DNA from 2 places in the Metabacillus sediminis genome. Region 1 is predicted to be linked to the other one. Evidence: riboswitches for the same ligand, from Rfam matches in the RefSeq annotation. Region 1 holds a riboswitch; the other holds the start of a gene.

Region 1 (3,751 bases):
TTTCTTCTTTTTTTGGATTATTCATTACAGTAAAGGGGTTGTTCTATGTGAAGAAAATCAGTTTAGCATGGCAAATATTGATAGGTCTTGGGCTCGGTATTGCGGTAGGGGCTATTTTTTATGGTAACCCCACGGTCGTAAGCTACCTCCAGCCTATTGGAGATATCTTTCTGCGTTTAATTAAGATGATTGTTATTCCGATTGTCATTTCCAGTATTATTGTTGGAGTCGCGAGTGTTGGTGACACCAAAAAACTTGGAAAACTTGGCGGGAAAACAATTCTTTATTTTGAAATCATTACAACGATCGCCATTGTCATCGGTTTGCTTTCGGCTAATATTTTTCAGCCGGGTGCGGGAGTTGATAAGGATGGATTGGAAAAAACCGATATTTCAAGCTATGTTGATACGGCTGAAGGTGTAGAAAGTCACGGGATTGCCGATACATTCGTCAATATTGTACCTTCAAACATTTTTCAATCATTTGTAGAAGGGGACATGCTCGCAATTATCTTCTTCTCTGTTATGTTCGGTTTAGGTGTAGCAGCTATTGGAGATCGTGGAAAACCGGTTCTCGCATTCTTCCAGGGCGCAGCAGACACCATGTTTTATGTAACAAATCAAGTCATGAAGTTCGCACCATTTGGTGTATTTGCCCTTATTGGAATTACCGTTTCAAAGTTTGGACTTGATTCTTTAATACCACTTGGCAAGCTGATGATTTTAGTATACGCTACTATGATTTTCTTCGTTCTTGTCGTACTTGGCCTTACTGCAAAAATCGTTGGAGTAAACATTTTTCATATTATCAAGCTTCTGAAAGATGAACTGATCCTAGGATTTTCTACATCCAGTTCAGAAACGGTCCTTCCAAGGATTATGGAAAAAATGGAACGGTTCGGCTGTCCAAAAGCTATCACTTCCTTTGTCATCCCGACTGGATATTCCTTTAATCTAGATGGATCAACACTCTATCAGGCTCTTGCTGCCATTTTCATTGCCCAAATGTACGGCATTGATTTGTCCATCGCAGAGCAGCTGACTCTTATGCTTGTGCTTATGGTTACATCTAAAGGAATAGCGGGTGTACCTGGGGTTTCCTTCGTTGTTCTGCTTGCAACATTGGGAACTGTCGGAATTCCGGTTGAAGGTCTTGCCTTCATAGCAGGAATTGACCGTCTTCTTGATATGGGACGTACGGTAGTAAACATTGTAGGAAACTCTTTAGCAGCAGTTGTCATCTCGAAGTGGGAAGGTGAATTCAAGCCTGTACCGCTGGAGGAAGCAAGAAAGACAGCGTAAAAAAGAAGCTGGCACTGTGCCAGCTTCTTTTTTATGGCTTTTTTTCTATTTTTAACGTCATAAATTTGTATGTTTATTTCAAAGTCTCTGTGTCTGTATCAAGCTTCCCGCCTTCTTTTTTATTATTTCGGTTAAGCAGCGGATAAACGATAAACCCGACTAGGAATAAACCTATTCCCAGGAAAAATGTTTTTAAATCCGATGTGCCTGAGATGATAACATACACGCTGTACAAAAGGGCCAAGGAAGCAATGATTCCTTCTCTTACTCTTGAACCTTTCATTTCATTAAACGTCTCGCCCTTAATGACCAGCTTCAAATAATAAATAGATGAAACGAGGTACGGAATTAAGTAAGCGAGTGTTGCAGAGGTAGTAAGGAACGTATAAGCCTCACTGATCGTTCCGGATATTACAGAGAAAATAAACAGCTGGGACATAATGTTTGTAATCGTAAGGGAAACAATAGGACTGCCCTTTTTATTGTTTTTACCAAACGCGGCAGGGAAAATTCCTGATTTAGCTGCCTGGTAGGCTACTTCCGAACTCATTAAAATCCATCCTAAAGTAGAACCGAACAAGGAAACCAATGCTAGCACCGCCATCGCAATCCCGCCGCCGTCTCCAATGAAAAGAGACAGTACATCAACAAACGGTTTATCAGACTGCATAAGTTCTTCTCTTGGAATAACGCCCATAGTCAGCAAGGTGGTAATCATATAAATGGTCAATGCTACAAACAATCCGAAGATGGTCGCTTTTTTGACATCTGCCTGTGAACGGGCGCGTCCCGACAGGATCACAGCGGATTCAATCCCAACGAAGGCCCAAAGTGTAGAAACAGCAGCAAGCTGAACTTGTTTGAAGAGTCCCTGCGGTTCACCTGAAGCAGATTGTACATCGAAATACCATTTCCCCGTAGAAGCACCCTGAAAAGCAAACAGAGCCGCCCCGATGAATAGCATAAAACCAATTACTTTCGAAGCTGTTGCGGCAAAATTTAACCGGCCTGCAGCATTTAAATTATTAACCAATATGGTATGAGTGCCCCACAGCAAAATTGTACATACAGCAAATGTAAGAAGTCTGCCTTTTTCAAAATCCTGTGATCCGATGGTGAAAAGAACGGCAGGATCCTTCATAACCGGAAGAAACGTTGATAAATAGCCTGCAAAGCTGGTAATGATGGCTACGTTGCTGATCCAGTTCGCCACCCAATAACCCCAAACCATACTAAACCCAGCTATTTTACCGTTTTTTTCAGATTTGAACATAGCCTTTGCATAGCTTTGCGGTCCGCCGGTGAGTTCAGGTTTTCTCATGGAAAGATTTCCAAACACGAAGGCAATCATTAATACCCCAATACCTGTAACCAGCCAGGCGGAGGCTGCCCCCATCGGACTTGCCATTTGAGCAAGCGTGCTCGGAAGCATGAATATACCGGATCCGACCATATTTCCGATAACAAATGCGGAAAGAAGCCAGAAGCCCCATTTTTTTTGTTCCATATTATAAATCCTCCTATTTCTTTATGTTACTTATCTTGAGGAAGACAGATGAGATTATGTACAAAATAAAAACGCATGGAGCAATCCATGCGTTTTGTATACATAGTCGCCTCAACCTATCTCCTGATAGCGCTCCGCGGATGAAGACTGCGGCAGTCCTGTACTTATTTAATACAGGCCCAGCAAATCTGAATGTTGGTTCAAATTGCTTCGGCACCTTTTCCTTTCAGCAGTCATCACTAGCCCCAACGGCTTCTGACTAATTACTCATAATTGGTGCAACCTCTACCTCACCGAGATATAGAGTGAGGATTTTGACGTATTTAATTGCGATTCTTGAAAATAATAAATGATTTTCTTTATACCGTCAACAGGTAAAGAAGAATTCCTTATAATCCCTTGAATTAAGCGAACAATTAGATTTTTCCTAGAATTAACTTGGAATTCTTAATGGTATCCCCTATAATTTAGGCAAGAGTGACAAACTGTAACACAAAGGGGTTATTTAGATGGGCAGTTTGGGGTTTGGAGAAATTTTATTGATTTTAGTCGTAGCATTGCTGTTATTTGGACCGAAAAAACTGCCGGAGCTTGGAAAAGCGGCGGGCAGAACACTTCGTGAATTTAAAAATGCTACACGAGGTATGATGGAAGAAGACGACGATAAGGCAGCGGCTAAAAAGACAGAAGAACAGGCACGTCCATGATGAATTTACAGCTTGCTTAGGCAGGCTGTTTTATTTTGCTCTGAATGCTCTTAAGCCGATTGGCTATTGCAGAGCCCTCATTTAGATGAGAGGTGGAAACCCCCCCTCCCATAGAGGGGAAATATAGAACTGGAGCATGTTAAAATAATTCCATTATGTGGAGCGAACGTTGTGGATATGCAGTCTATGCAGGAATAAATTGATAATTGCAAAATAGTAAACTATTCGTATATAAT
Region 2 (3,751 bases), 540 kb from region 1:
TCGGGTAGCATTGTTTTTTGCCGTAAAAGCAATATAAACACCATAAATAGCATGGAATAATAGCGGCAGGAAAATGATTACCGTCTCAAGCACAATCCTGAATGGAAGGCTTTCCATAAAATGAGCAGCATCATTAAATGCTTGTTCTCCCCTAGTAGCAAAGTTGTTAACCACAAGATGCTGAATCAGGAAGATTCCTACAGGAATAACCCCCAGCAGCGAGTGCAGTCTGCGCAGCGCAAACTCCTTATTTCCAGCCATAAATCCTTTACCCCCTAATCAAAGTTCGTTCTAATTTTTTATCGGGTTTCTCTTATCCCCATTTTTCAGCCCGGAACACGAGAGGATTAGTTACTGGCAAGCTATTAAAATAGCATTTTACCCCAAAATATTTCCTGAAATCGCTGGCTTTTCCTTCACCTGCAAGATCAGGAAGCAAGTATCTCAATCTGGCATTGAGCAGTTGGAAACTTTTAACTAATCGCTGTTCCACCTTAATAATAACTGATAAAATGTGACAAATTCATTTTACTCCTAACATTATAGAGCGTCAAGAAAACGTGTTCATAAATTATAATTTTCGGAATTGTTATGGATTTTTACAAAATTAATTTTATTAATATATTGAAATACAGAAAAAAATATGTATATAAACTTTTGGTCCTTGCTGTAAAATTGTCATCCAAACTTAAAATGGCTATAAAACAAGAGTGTTTCTTAGCTTATAGACGAGAACTCTCCATTGATGCACGCTGCTCTGCTAATCTTCCTTTTATTTCATGTTAATCCCCCCCTCTCTGATATATAATGGGCTTAGAAAGAGGGGAAAGAATATGAAAAGTATCCGTAATCAGGTAGAGGCTGGAGCATTTGAGGATTTGAGCGTCCCTGCTTTTGGCCATGAGCTGCTTCGTGAAATCCTGCTTCCCGAAATCCTCGGACAGGAGTATCAGTCCATGCTTTATTGGGCTGGCAGAAAGCTTGCCAGGCATTACCCGCTGGAAGCTGTAGAAGAACTTCCTCAGTTTTTTACACAAGCAGGCTGGGGAACCTTATCTCTCGTACATAAGAAACAGGGTGAAATGGAATTTGAATTATCATCAGACATCATTCAGCTGCGCTTTCAATCGAAAAAGGAGCCATCCTTTCAGCTGGAAGCCGGATTTATTGCAGAACAGGTGCAAACAATCGGCAAGCATGCCGCTGAAAGCTTTGAGCAGGTGAAACGCCGGGCCGGAAAAGTAATTCTGACTGTAAAATGGGATAAAAAAGACATGATTACTGAGTAAGCAAAAAACAGGCAAACCCTCGGGTGCCTGTTTTTTCATTATCTTACGGGTGCTTTTTGGCCAGACAGTTCGAATGCTTCATGCAGCGCTTCTACTGCACGGACCATATCCTCCTGTTCAACTACAGTTGACACCTTTATTTCAGAAGTACTAACCATCTTTACCTGAATGCCTTCTTTTGCCAGAACAGAGAACATTCCTGCTGCCACACCTGGATTGGAAACCATTCCAGAGCCAACAATGGAAACCTTCGAAAGACCTTTTTCAGACTCAATTTTTTTAAATTTTATTTTGCCTTTATGCGTTTCAAGCACGTCAATCGTTTCTTCAAGATCGTTTGTTTTAACGGAGAAAGAAATAGACGCATTCTCTTTATCTGTCACACTCTGAATAATGATATCTACATTCACGCCATTCTCTGCAAGTGTAGTGAAAATGGTAGAAAGCGTACTTAAGTCATTCGGAAGACCGCATACTGATACTCTCGTAACCTGATCCTCAAATGCAATCCCTTTAACAATTAAATTTTCTTCCAACGTACTTTCCTCCTCGATTAGCGTTCCGCGTTCATCATGCATACTGGAACGCACTTCTAATGCAACTTGATAATTTTTTGCAAATTCAACTGCTCTCGGATGAAGAACACCAGCTCCAAGATTAGCAAGCTCAAGCATCTCATCATAGGAAATCCCTGCAAGCTTCCTCGCTCCCTGAATGTAGCGCGGATCTGTTGTGTATACACCGGTTACGTCTGTATAGATATCGCACTTATCTGCTTTAAGAGCGGCAGCCAGTGCAACTGCAGTTGTATCCGAGCCTCCGCGTCCGAGTGTTGTAATTTCTCCGTTCTCATCTTTCCCCTGAAAGCCGGCAGCAACCACAATTCTCCCGTGAGCGAGATCATTTGAGATCCGATCATCCTCAATATTTGTAATTCTGGCATTCCCATGACGGGATTCGGTTAAAATGCCCGCCTGTCCGCCTGTATAGGAAACCGCTTCATACCCTCTTTCCTGAAGAGCCATTGTTAATAGCGAAATCGTGACCTGCTCGCCGGTTGTCAGCAGCATATCCATTTCTCTCTTGCTTGGTTTCGACGTAATTTCTCCTGCCAGTGAAACGAGCTGATCCGTTGTTTTTCCCATTGCCGACACCACTACCACGATGTCATGACCGTTCTCCTTTTCCTGAATCACCCTGTTTGCAACATTCAAAATTCTTTCTACAGATCCCACGGATGTTCCGCCGAATTTTTGCACGATCAGTCCCACGCGTTATCGCTCCTTTGGTCAAAGTAAATCGCAAGTTCAAACGTTAGAGGCCAAAATAAAAAGCAATGAGACAGACATCTCATTGCTTGCATAAACGAAAAAATTCTTCATTCATACAATGAGATAGCTCTCCAAGATTAATCTTGACAGCCCTGCATTTATTCAATGCAAAACCAGAAGAAACAGCAATGGCACCCTTTCTTCTTCGGCGACGCTCCCCTTTCAGCATAAGTAAACGGAAACCATTTTCCTGTTTATGCTTACTATTGAAGTTCGCACCTCTATCGTCATTTAACGAACTAAACGACCGTATTAAATTAGTTTGTATTGTAGCAAAGGTTTCAGGAAAGCACAAGCTTATTCTTTTAATTTTTCATAGATTAGCTCTGCGGTTGCATAAGGTACTCCCGCTTCCTTGATCTGATCAACAGTAGCTTCCTTCATTTTTTTAACGGATCCAAAATGCTTAAGCAGCATCTTCCTCCGCTTTTCCCCAATGCCTGGAATCTCATCCAAGATAGATTGGATTGCATTTTTCCCTCGCACTTGCCGATGAAAGGTGATCGCAAATCGGTGAACCTCATCCTGAATTCGCTGAAGCAGGTAAAATTCCTGTGAATTCCGTTCCAGCTGAATCAGTTCAAGAGGATCTCCAAGCATGAGATTGGACGTGCGATGCTTGTCATCCTTTACAAGACCGGCAACGGGAATTTCCAGCGCCAGTTCATTTTCAAGCACATCCTTAGCTGCAGAAATCTGGCCCTTACCCCCATCAATTACGATCAGGTCCGGCAGCGGCAGATTTTCCTTTAATGCACGGGTATACCTTCTCCTTACTACCTCTCTCATCGACTCATAATCATCCGGACCTGTTACAGTGCGGATTTTATATTTCCTGTACTCCTTTTTCGCCGGTTTTCCATCGATAAAAACGATCATCGCAGAAACAGGATCAGAGCCTTGGATGTTGGAGTTATCAAAAGCTTCAATCCGGATCGGCACAGCAATCCCGAGCTTCTCCCCTAAATTTTCAATCGCCTTAATCGTCCGCTCTTCATCCCGTTCAATAAGAGAGAACTTTTCCCCAAGAGCAATTTTGGCATTTTTATGGGCAAGCATCAGTAAATCCTTCTTCGCTCCACGCTTAGGCTGCAGAGCACGAATATTCAAAAGCTGCTCAGCCATAGCTGC

Evidence for each region. A riboswitch is a leader RNA that binds a small molecule or an ion and turns the genes downstream of it on or off. The one in region 1 is predicted to bind lysine.
Region 2: it holds a riboswitch for lysine, as region 1 does, so the genes downstream of both, WCV65_RS14775 (aspartate kinase) here and WCV65_RS17660 (amino acid permease) in region 1, are expected to answer to the same signal.

What each region holds. Positions count from the first base shown of each region.
Region 1 covers NZ_CP147407.1:3,375,489-3,379,239, reverse strand. The annotation lists gene WCV65_RS17665 (cation:dicarboxylase symporter family transporter) at 48-1,301, shown strand; gene WCV65_RS17660 (amino acid permease) at 1,375-2,808, opposite strand; lysine riboswitch at 2,928-3,104, opposite strand; gene tatA (twin-arginine translocase TatA/TatE family subunit) at 3,318-3,515, shown strand.
Region 2 covers NZ_CP147407.1:2,833,605-2,837,355, forward strand. The annotation lists gene WCV65_RS14765 (succinate dehydrogenase cytochrome b558 subunit) at 1-261, opposite strand, end outside; gene WCV65_RS14770 (YslB family protein) at 834-1,289, shown strand; gene WCV65_RS14775 (aspartate kinase) at 1,328-2,560, opposite strand; lysine riboswitch at 2,677-2,852, opposite strand; gene uvrC (excinuclease ABC subunit UvrC) at 2,918-3,751, opposite strand, start outside.